DNA from 2 places in the Aerococcus sp. NPDC058936 genome. Region 1 is predicted to be linked to the other one. Evidence: predicted binding sites of a transcription regulator. Region 1 holds the regulator's gene; the other holds the start of a gene.
The links. The regulator CtsR, encoded in region 1, represses protease genes until heat stress. The targets are predictions, from matches to a motif close to TTGGTCAAAAAAGGTCAAANA.

Region 1 (6,061 bases):
TTTCTGAAAGTATGGGTGGATCAAAACCACACCGTAAGATATTTGATGCGATTACTGCTGACTTAAACCTGACACCAAAAGAAATCTTGTTCGTCGGTGACGACTACCAAAACGACATAGAAGGGGCCATTCAAGCTGGATGGCAAGCTATCCACTACAGTACAACAGAAGTTCCAAACACAGTAGCCACCTGCACAACAGACGACTTCCTTGAAATGCGGACTTTGTTAGGGAATTTATAAAAAACCCGATCTGTCGTGTCAGCTATCTTGATATGAATGACTGATTTCGGAAGAAAATTTACCGAATGAAACAAAGTGTTTTTAATTTACCATAAAAATAAAAATTGATGTAATCCATTCAATTTTTGAGAAAGTCAGCAAAAGCCTATATTTTGTTGGCTTTTTTTATTTGGCATTAAATAAAACATAGGTTCCATAAAATGTTATATAATTTAACACGTTCAGCCTTTTTGCGGAAATTTCATTGACAATTGATTGTATTTAGAACATGATAAAACACATATAAAATAATGAGAAAATAAGAGGTGTTTTTTAATGATTTCATTTATGGGGTATGCCCTGATTGTTATTTTCATGTTTGTGATTATGCGTAAGAAGATGTCACCCTTCATTGGTTTAGTGTTCTTGCCATTGCTATGGGCGCTGATTGGGCAAATGTTCGGTTTGTGGCAGATTGATATCGGCCAAGCGGCAATGGATGGCTTGGGGACCACGTCATCTACCGGAATTATGCTATTCTTCGCTATTTACATGTTCACCATCATGATTGATGCAGGGCTATTCGATCCCTTGTCTAACGCGATGATTCGTTTTGCCAAAGGAGACCCCTTAAAAGTGGCCTTGGCTACTGTCGCCTTAACGGCTGCTGTTTCCTTAAACGGTGATGGGACAGCGACTATGATCATTGTCTGTACCGCTATGGTGCCGATTTACAAGAAACTGAATATGTCCTTGTTGAACCTAGCTGTTTTAACCATGACGTCACACTCAATCGTTAACTTACTGCCTTGGGGTGGGCCAACTGCCCGTGCTATCGCAGTTATGGGGGTTGAAACCAATGATGTTATGCGCGGACTAGTGCCGATGATGGTAGCTGGTTTGATTTATATGTTTATCATCGCTTGGATTTTTGGTTTACAAGAACGGAAGACCCTTGGTGTAGTAAACCTGTCTGAACAAGAAATGCAGGCGATGATGGTTATCGACGACCCAGAAACCCTTGAATTACGTCGACCTAAAAATGTCTGGATTAACTTAATTATCGTCCTTGTAGCTATTGGCTTATTGGTTGAAGGGTCTGTGCCTTCAGCGATTATCTTTATGTTAGGGACTGTGATCACCTTACTAGTCAACTATCCAAATCCTAAAGATCAAAAAGCGCGAATTGACAGTAACGCATCTGAAGCCAACCAGGTGGTGATGACCGTATTTGGTGCCGGTATTTTCATGGGGATTTTAAACGCGACCGGTATGTCAGATGCCATTGCCACATCACTAATCACGATCATTCCTGAGTCATTAAGTGGTTTCTACGGTCTAATCGTAGCCATTATTTCAGCGCCAGGTACTTATTTCCTACATAACGACGCCTTCTACTACGGCATGATGCCTATCTTGTCAGAAGCCGGCTATGCTTACGGATTTACCCCATTGCAACTGACTTTTGCATCGTTAATCGGTCAATCTTTCCATCTGTTCAGCCCGCTAGTACCTTTCTCGTACGTACTGCTTGGTTTAACTGGCGTGGAATGGGGCGACTGGCAGAAAAAAGGCTTGGTCGTGTCACTTGGCATTTTCATTGTCTACGTGATTACTGCTGCCATCTTTGGTTTGGTGCCCATTTTCCAATAATGATGAATCAAATAAAGCTATTATATTATCGACTTTAAAAGGAGTGGTTTCATGACGAATACACATACAATCGCCTTAATTCCTGGGGACGGAATTGGAAAAGAAATTACACAAGTTGTCAAACAAGTGGCGAAAGCCCTAGGCAGTCCAATTATCTGGGACGAAGTGGTCGCTGGACAAGACGCCATTGATGAAACGGGTGAATTGATCCCCAAAGCTGTTTACGACGCCATTGATACCCACAAGGTTGCCTTAAAAGGGCCTGTTGCAACACCAATTGGTGAGGGTTTTAGATCGGTCAACGTATCACTTAGAAAACATTATCAATTACATACAAACATCCGCCCAATCCGTGTGCTAGGCCAAATTCCTGCACTTCACCGGGACGTGGATATCGTTTTATTCCGGGAGAATACAGAAGATTTATACGCGGGCGTAGAAGAGCAAATTTCACCTGACGAAGCCCATTCCATCAAAATCATTACCAGACAGGCGACAGAACGGATTGTCACAGCAGCCTTTGAGTATGCTGTGGCTAATGACCGGAAAAAGGTCGCTATCGTCACTAAAGCCAATATTATGAAACTATCAGACGGATTATTCCTAAAAGTTGCTCGCGAAATTGCCGCTAAATATCCGCAAATTGAAGCAACGGAGGTTTTAGTCGACAACATGGCCATGCAATTGGTGATGCGTCCCCAACAGTACGATGTGGTCGTCACCGAAAACTTATACGGCGATATTTTATCTGATTTGATGGCCGGTTTGATTGGTGGTTTGGGGTTAGTTCCAGGTGCCAATCTGGGCGACGACGTGGCGATATTTGAGGCCGTTCATGGATCAGCACCAGATATTGCTGGTCAAGGTATTGCCAACCCGACAGCCATCTTATTGGCCTTTGCGGACCTACTAGACCACATCAGTTTACAAGCAGATGCCACTCGTTTGCGCAAAGCTTTGAATTTGGTCTTGTCCGACGCAAGTAACTTTACCCGAGACTTAGGTGGCGATTTAACAACAGCAGCCTTCACTGACAAGCTGGTCTCAGCTTTAGCATAAGATGGCGTATCTTAAAATCGTCTAATGATTTTGAATTGAAAAAAATGAGGCAAACGCACTTCAATTTGAGGGTAGCGTAAAGGATTTGACCAACATTCCTTTGCGTTGCCTTTTTGCTATATAAAGGTGCGGTATTTCAAATTTTTCTATTACAACAGATAAGGCTCGTTAAGATAAGTCTTCAAATTGGGTTCTAAAAGTCAAACTCTTCCGACACTTCCCTAAATATGCTAAACACTTGCAGTGTTTGTTCGGCTTTTGGTCCAGTGCATCGAGTCTTAACGGCTTTTGTCACTCCTCCAATTACCGAGCTTTTGAATTGACTAGTTAAGGTCGGTTATCGTATGATATGGTTGAATAGTCAAAATTAGTCAAAATAAGAATCAGGCTTGAGGTGATGAATGTGAAAAATAGAAATATGTCTGATATTATTGAATCTTATTTAAAGCAAATCTTACAACAAGAAGAGCATGTTGAGATTAGTCGTAGCGAAATAGCAGACCAATTTCAATGTGTCCCATCACAAATTAATTACGTGATTAACACGCGGTTTACCCCGCAAAAGGGTTATATTGTAGAAAGTAAACGTGGTGGGGGCGGATATATCCGCATTATGAAACTGGAAATTGTCGAAGAGGCTGAATTAATCGATGCTATGGTCGACCTTGTCCATCAAAAAATGAGCTTACGTGATGCAACTGCCATCATTCAAAATTTATTAGTCAACGAGATTGTTACCGAAAATGAAGCGCAAATCATGCACTCAGCGGTCGACAAGGATGCCCTAGGAAAAATTGTTAACGCTGATGAAGTCCGGTCCTTAATTTTAAGATCGATGCTTGTGAAGCTGAAATATAGGTAACCAGATAGGAGGACCTTATGAACGAAATTTATACAGAGAAAGCAAAACAGGCCTTATTGTACGCTGCTGAAGAAGCCAAGCAATTTCGTCATAAAGCCATTGGAACAGAACATTTGCTACTAGGACTTTACCGTGAGCCCGAGGGTGTTGCGCATAGCGTGTTAGTTGACCACTTGCCAAGTTACGAGGCTGTGAAAGAAGAAGTTGAATTTGTCATCGGATATGGTAAGGATGAAGTCCAAGACGGCACCTTAGACTTGAATCGCGTGGTGTATTCACCACGTTCAAGAAAAGTCTTATATATTGCAGGTGAAGAAGCGCAACGCCAACAAGTTACTTTAGTCGGCACAGAGCACATTTTGCTATCTTTAATCGCTGACCAAGTACTAGCTGTTCGTATTCTGAAAAACCTGGACGTGGATATCGAGAAATTACGTAAAGACATCTACCGTTCAATTGGCCAACGTCCACCAGTACGCAACCGAAGCAACGAGAACAACAACAAACCATCAAACCACGGTAGCAAACGCCCACAAAGTACGACGCCAACCTTAGACTCTTTAACCAGAGACCTAACGGAACAAGCACGTAACGGGCAGTTAGATCCAGTGGTCGGTCGTAAGAAAGAATTGCGGCGAATCATGCAAGTCCTTAGCCGCCGAACTAAAAATAATCCAGTTTTAGTAGGTGAGCCAGGTGTTGGTAAAACAGCCATCGCTGAAGCAGTTGCCATCGCAGTTGCAAACAACGATGTTGTATCAACCTTAGCCAACAAACGTGTCGTATCTCTTGATGTCGGGTCCCTTGTTGCAGGTACTAAATACCGTGGGGAATTCGAAGACCGGGTGAAAAACCTACTAGAGGAAACTGAAAAAGCCGGGAATGTCATCTTATTTATTGACGAATTACATAGCTTAATCGGTGCCGGTGCAGCAGAAGGCGCTATTGATGCTTCTAACTTAATGAAACCAGCCTTAGCACGTGGCCACTTACAAGTAATTGGGGCAACGACCTTAAATGAATACCAAAAATACATTGAAAAAGATGCCGCTTTAGAACGTCGTTTCGCCAAAGTCCTAGTTGACGAACCAAGCGAAGCAGATGCTATCGAAATTCTAAAAGGAATCCGGAAAGATTACGAAAAATTCCACCGGGTAACGATTAAAGATGAGGCGATTGAAGCCGCAGTACGATTAGGAAATCGTTATATCGCAGACCGTTTCTTACCAGATAAAGCCATTGATATTATGGATGAAGCTGCAGCCACAGCTCGTTTAGACAACGGCGATAAAGACGAAGCCCAACAAACAATTGTTGGTATCCGCAAGCAATTAACGGACTTAGAAGACTTGAAGAAACACTATGTGAATACCCAAGAATTCGAAAAAGCTGCTGGCGTCCACCAACAACAGCAACGCTTAAGTCAAGAATTGTTTAACTTACAAAACAACCCACAAGTTGTTTCAGATGGGCCGTTCGATCTTGAAATCGACAGCCAAAATGTAGCGGATATCGTTGCAATGTGGACAGGTGTGCCAATGCAACAATTAACCCAAAGTGAAAACCAACAGTTAATCAAACTAGAAGACCACTTACATAAACGTGTCAAAGGGCAAGATGAAGCTGTTAAGAGCGTGGCTCGTGCCATACGTCGTGCCCGTTCAGGGATTAAGGATCCAAACCGTCCAATCGGTTCATTCATGTTCCTTGGCCCAACAGGTGTTGGTAAAACTGAATTAGCCAAAGCCCTAGCAGGTGAAATGTTTGGTTCAGATACCAATATCATCCGTTTAGACATGTCTGAATACATGGAAAAATACTCAACAAGTCGAATGATTGGTTCAGCACCAGGTTACGTCGGCTATGATGAAGGTGGTCAGTTGACTGAACAAGTTCGTCAACACCCATATTCAGTGGTCTTATTCGATGAGATTGAAAAAGCCCACCCGGATGTCTTCAATATGCTACTACAAGTCTTAGATGATGGTTATATTACAGACTCTAAAGGCCGTAAAGTAGACTTCCGTAACACAGTCATGATCATGACGTCTAACTTGGGGGCAACTGCCATCCGTGACGATAAAAACGTCGGATTCGGTGCCAAACAAGCCACAGATAGTCATGAAGAAATGGATAGTCGTATCCGTAAAGAATTGAAGTCTGCCTTCAGACCAGAATTTTTAAACCGTGTGGATGAAATCATTGTCTTCCATACATTAGCGGAAGCGCAAATCGTTGAAATCGTACAGAAATTTACTACAGCCTT
Region 2 (6,061 bases), on a different contig from region 1:
CTGCCTCCAGCAATCAGAATTGGCAAGTCAATATCTGCCAAGTCTTCAAGTTGTAGACCAATTCTAGGGATTCGATGTACTATGTTTCCTTCTTTATCAAAGAAACACCCGAACACTTCCCCTACAGCGTGGTTACTCTTAATCTTAGATGAACTTTCTAAATCAAGTCCCCTACGCCTTGCCATAATTTTAGCATTACCAACACTAAAAAGCAAAATGTTAGCCTCTTTTAACCGCTTTAAAGTTGATTGAATCACGGGATCATTCATTAAAGCCATATTTGCCACCTCAGATAAATTCTCGGGAGCATATAAGGAAATATTGTGACCGTGTAACTTTTGCGCTAGAATATCGCTAATTGTATTGGCTTGAGTTGCTGAAGCATCTCCGATCCCACCCCTGGCTGCGACCACAGTAAAGTGTCTGTCAGTAGAAGGTGCTAGTTGAACATGTTCACTCACCTCTAGCATAGTTGAACCACCAGTAACAGCAATCGTATGATTCCCCATTGGTAAATTCTTGTCTAAGTATTTTGAAACTTGTAGACCCATTTCAAATAAAATATGTTGATCCTGGTCGATATCTCCTGAAACAATTCGAGCATCTGCTATGTTGAGCACATCAGCCAAATGTTTTTCTTGTAAGTGAATTTTATTTGTATCACGCCACAAGTCTTGACCTGTAGCAATTGCTCGTTCTCCTTTTGGCGTAATTGTCATACCCGTGGGAGAAGAATCAATGAGACCTTGTTGTTTCAAAACATCCGTGATTGTACGTAGCGGTCGTTCGGTAATTGCTAACTTTTCAGCTAGTCCCTTCCGACCAATCGGACCATCTTTGAAAATCCGCTGTAAGACGGTGATTCTCTCAAAATAGGTCTTCTGAACTTCCGGCACTACTTCAGTAATACTTTTAAATAATTCGTCCATAGTCCCCACTTTCCTAGTACAAAAACGTTGAGTGAAAAAAGACTGGGACTTTTATTGTCCAGGATGTCTTTTTTTGACCACCTTACGGTAAAAAAATTTGATTCCTTCGAATCTCATCTCTTTACATGAGTAATCATACCAATAAATTTATCCGCTTGCAAGCTTTTAGGGGCACTTTTCTCCTATACGGCTATGAAAAGTATTACGCCTTACAAAGAATATATATTTAAGAGTTTATCCACGGTCTATACCGAACCCTTTAAATAAAAAGAAGTAGGTTTTACCCCACTTCTCCAGATTTAAAATCCGTTCATTATTTTTCTAATTCATCATTTTTAGTCATAATTTGATCTAATAAACCATATTCTAACGCTTCTTCTGCTGTTAACCAGTTATCACGGTCTGTATCGCGTTCAATCACTTCTACAGGTTGACCGGTCATTTCAGAGTATAAACGGTTCATTTTTTCTTTTGTTTTCAAGATGTGGCGAGCAGCGATTTCAATTTCAGTAGCTTGTCCTTGAGCGCCACCTAATGGTTGGTGAATTAAGATCTCAGCATTTGGTAAGGCAAAACGTTTACCTTTAGTACCTGCAGCTGCAATAAATGAGCCCATTGATGCTGCCATACCCATTACAATTGTTTGTACATCTGCATGTACGAATTGCATTGTATCGTAGATGGCCATACCAGAAGTGATAGAGCCACCTGGTGAATTGATGTATAGGTAGATATCCTTGTCTGGGTCTTGAGCGTCTAAGAATAATAATTGAGCGATAATTGAGTTGGCTAAATCATCATTAAATTCCCCGCTCAACATAATAATACGATCTTTTAATAAACGAGAGTAGATATCGTAAGCACGTTCACCGCGAGAAGATTGTTCAATAACTGTTGGTACTAAGTTCATTTAAATGTCCTCCTTTTAAACTTGTATATGGCTATTATACCTTTATGGTCAAAATTGGTCAACAAATATAACTTTTTGACTTTCCCCATCATTTTAGCATAGAAGGTTTATTCTGCCCAATAGCTGGCCTTCAAGGGCTTGAAAAATGTAACAACTGTCCATGTTGATACCTAAGATATCATCACTTCTTAAAAACGATTGATACTTTCAGATTCCTATAAAAGCTTGAATTTGACTAAAAACTAGGCTATAATAATTCTGTTATTGTTTTTTACCAAAATATACAATAATTTGCGCCCGTAGTGTAATGGATATCACATAAGATTCCGGTTCTTATAATGGGGGTTCGATTCCCTCCGGGCGTATTCAGATAAAAAATTATTAAGTTGTTGCTATTTATGAGTGACAGCTTTTTTCCCTTACCCTAGAAAATGCTTTAATTTCTTTTTTCAAGTGTTCATGTTAATGCAGCTTAACGTTGCATATATAAATCCTTTGAAAAATCATAAAAATGTTTTATATTTAGAAAACGAAGATTACTTTGTCAGTTAAGAGGAGAGATTGACCATGTCAGTTATAACAACTGTATTAACTTTTTTAGTCGCTTTAGAATTCTTTTATATCATGTATATACAAACGATTACTACCACATCAGTCCAAACAAGTAAAATATTCAATATGGAAAGAAATGAGTTGAAGGGAAAATCATTGAATACCTTATTAAAAAATCAGGGTATATATAATGGTCTCATCGGTCTAGGGCTATTATATGCATTATTTTTTAGTAGTGCCTCTATTGAAATTGTTCGTATGATATTTGTCTACATTATTTTAGTAGCCACATATGGTAGCTTCACTAGTAGTAAAAAAATTATATTGACACAAGGTGGACTATCTATTTTAGCTTTATTCTCAACCTTCCTATAATTGAATGCACAGCGTAATACTTGATAGAATACTTATTTGAACCCTAGTTTAACTGTCTATTTTTTTGCGTCATATGTGAATAAATATTTAGATGGTTTTTCTATTATTGGAACGATGAAACTTCACTAAACAACCCCCTACCCTGTAATATCGATCTTGTAAAAAAATAATAAACAAAAAATCGGGATAGCTCCCGATTTTTTTGTTTATTGTATTTGAATTTAAATTAGAAGAATACGTTTGTCACGCCATCACCTGAGGCACGGAATGATTCAGCTGATGTAGTTACACCGTTAGTTAATACATCGTTAACAGCTTGGTAAGTTTCTTCTGATACAGTAGCGCTAGCTGCCATACCATTTGAAACAACTTCAAATTGACCAGATGCGTTAACTACCGCTGATAATGAAGTACCACCCCAGTTACCTGAGTTTGCACGGTTAAGGATTACAGAGAATACTGCTGCTTTTTCAGAGTAGCTTGGACCAGCTTCAGTTTCTACTACTTGTAATACTTGGTAAGGGATTTCTTCTGCTGCTGAATAAGAAGAAGTTGAAGTTGTTTCTGTTACTTCTTCTGCTTCATATGAAGTTGCTGTTGCTTCTTCAGCTTCATACGCTACAGGTTCAACAGTTGTTTCTTCTGCTACCTCTTCAGTTGCGGTTTTTTCAACTGTTTCTTCTGCTACTTTGTAAGTGTCTTTTTTCTTGTTAGCATCTTCTACTACAACTTCGTCTACTTCACCTTCAGCATTTTTAGTGAATGAAATAGAATTAGATGGGAAGATTAAATCAGCATTTTCAATTTCGTTGATTTGAACTAATGTGTTCACATCTACTCCAGCTGCGTTAGCGATCACTGATAAAGTGTCACCGTATACGACAGTGTATTCAGATGTTGATTCATCAACTGCTTCCATATCCGCTGAAACTTCTTCAACGCTACGCGCTGTCCATTCCGCTGCTTTCGCTTCTTCAGTGTTAAATCCTGCTGTCGCAAATAATGCTGACAATGCAAATGTTGTTCCTAAAATCGTTTTGTTAAATTTCATGTTAAGTAAAACTCCTTGTATGTTTAGCTGTTGCTAAGTTGTTTATTTAGCCACTGTTTCGACTACATGCAATATACTACACGGTGTGGATTCAAAAAGAAACCCTATAAACCCATTCGTTAAGGGGCTTTAAATGGACTGAAATGTTTTGTAATTTTTAATATTTACGTCTCAATTATTACAATTCGCCGCATTCCCAGTCTGACAACATTCTTAGCACTTTCATGGATTCTTGCATATTTTAATAAGTTATATTTATGACATTGTATGTAACAAATTATTTTTGAAAAATGAGTATATTTCACCACGCAAAAGGTCGATATATCAGCATTTCCCCTCCATATTTTCAAGATTCAATATAAAAATCAACCTCACAAACAATAAAAAGGCCCCAAGAATTACAGCATACTTGCTGTACTCCCTGGGGTCTTTCTACATATTAATCGACTAACGTATCTGATTCAGCATCAGACATGCTATCAAAATCATCTTTTTTATTTAATTGTGCTAGCAATTGGTCGATATGGTTACCATATTCAATTGAACGGTCGCGTTCAAAGAATATTTCCGGTGTTTTATAGATATTTAGGCGTTTACCAATTTCAGAACGAATTAAACCACTAGATTTTTCCAAACCTTTTTGCGCTTTTTCACGTTCACTGGCTAATTCACTCAATGTAGTGTAGAAAATAGTTGCTTGTTGTAAATCTCCAGTAACTTCTACATCAGTAATTGTAACACCTTCAACGCGGGGGTCTTTGACAGTCTTTCTCAAGATATCGTTGACGTCGCGAAGGATCTCTTGACTTACACGCTCAGCTCTATATTTTGCCATTGTGCATCACCTCTATTTTTTCTTCACTTCTACCATACGGTATGCTTCAATTTCGTCATCTACTTTAATATCGTTGTAGTTTTCAATTGTAAGACCTAGTTCGAATCCACGAGATACTTCTTTCACATCATCTTTAAAGCGACGTAACGAACCTAATTGACCATCATAGATGACAATTGAATCACGGATGATACGAACTTGTGAGTTACGGTAGATTGTACCATCTAATACGTAACCACCAACAATTGTACCTACTTTAGATACATTGTAAGTTTCACGAACTTGTACAGTACCGGTTACTTCTTCAACGAATTCAGGGTCTAACATACCCGTCATCGCTGATTCTACGTCATTAATTGCATCGTAGATAATGTTGTATAGACGTACTTCTACTTCATCAGCATCTGCTTGTAATTTAGCTTGTGGTGTAGGACGCACGTTGAAACCAATGATTAAGGCTTGTGAAGCTTGACCTAAAGTAATATCACTCTCGTTAATCGCACCAACAGCTTGGTGAACGATGTTTACTTTAACACCTTCAACTTCGATTTTCTTCAAGCTTCCAGCTAAGGCTTCAACAGAACCTTGAACGTCCCCTTTGATAATGACATTAACAGATTTCAATTCGCCTTCTTGTAGCGTTTCGAATAAGTTGTCTAAGGTTACAGCATGGTTTGCTTGACGACGTTCTTGTAAGGCACGGCTCGCACGTTCTTCACCGACGGCACGGGCTGTTTTTTCGTCATCAAAGGCTACAAAGCGGTCACCAGCTTGTGGTGATTCTTGTAAACCAGTGATTTCAACTGGTGTTGATGGGCCAGCTTGCTTGATACGACGACCAGTATCGTTAGTCATAACACGGACACGTCCATGTGTATCACCAACAACGATTGGATCCCCAACACGTAATGTACCTTCTTGGACTAATAATGTCGCAATAGCACCTTTAGATGGGTCAAGACGGGCTTCGATTACAGAACCTAAAGCTAGACGGTTTGGTACAGCTTTATATTCCTCTACATCTGCAACTAATAAAATCATTTCTAGTAAGTCACTTACATTTTGACCGAATTTAGCTGAGATGTTTACGAAGATTGTGTCCCCACCCCACTCTTCAGAAATTAGGCCATATTCAGTTAACTCTTGCATTACACGGTCAGGATTAGCTGTTGGCTTATCGATTTTATTTACTGCAACGATTATCGGTACACCCGCTGCTTTGGCATGGTTAATCGCCTCAACGGTTTGTGGCATTACACCATCATCAGCTGCTACTACAAGTATTACGATATCCGTTACATCAGCACCACGCGCACGCATCGTCGTGAAGGCCGCATGTCCTGGTGTATCTAGGAAAGTGATTAAACGGTCATTTTCACGTACTTGGTAGGCACCAATATGTTGTGTGA

Region 2: a site for CtsR is predicted at 1,884-1,904, ahead of clpP (ATP-dependent Clp endopeptidase proteolytic subunit ClpP). Genes of this name have one in related genera too.

Annotation. Positions count from the first base shown of each region.
Region 1 is NZ_JBHYKZ010000002.1:172,098-178,158, reverse strand. It holds gene ACFW0C_RS02215 (HAD family hydrolase) at 1-242, shown strand, start outside; gene ACFW0C_RS02210 (CitMHS family transporter) at 558-1,874, shown strand; gene ACFW0C_RS02205 (isocitrate/isopropylmalate dehydrogenase family protein) at 1,926-2,933, shown strand; gene ACFW0C_RS02200 (CtsR family transcriptional regulator) at 3,337-3,795, shown strand; gene ACFW0C_RS02195 (ATP-dependent Clp protease ATP-binding subunit) at 3,813-6,061, shown strand, end outside.
Region 2 is NZ_JBHYKZ010000005.1:63,884-69,944, forward strand. It holds gene ACFW0C_RS05215 (sugar-binding domain-containing protein) at 1-929, opposite strand, end outside; gene clpP (ATP-dependent Clp endopeptidase proteolytic subunit ClpP) at 1,243-1,839, opposite strand; tRNA gene ACFW0C_RS05225 (tRNA-Arg) at 2,133-2,204, shown strand; gene ACFW0C_RS05230 (DUF1304 domain-containing protein) at 2,407-2,766, shown strand; gene ACFW0C_RS05235 (cell wall hydrolase) at 2,993-3,817, opposite strand; gene rbfA (30S ribosome-binding factor RbfA) at 4,257-4,652, opposite strand; gene infB (translation initiation factor IF-2) at 4,665-6,061, opposite strand, start outside.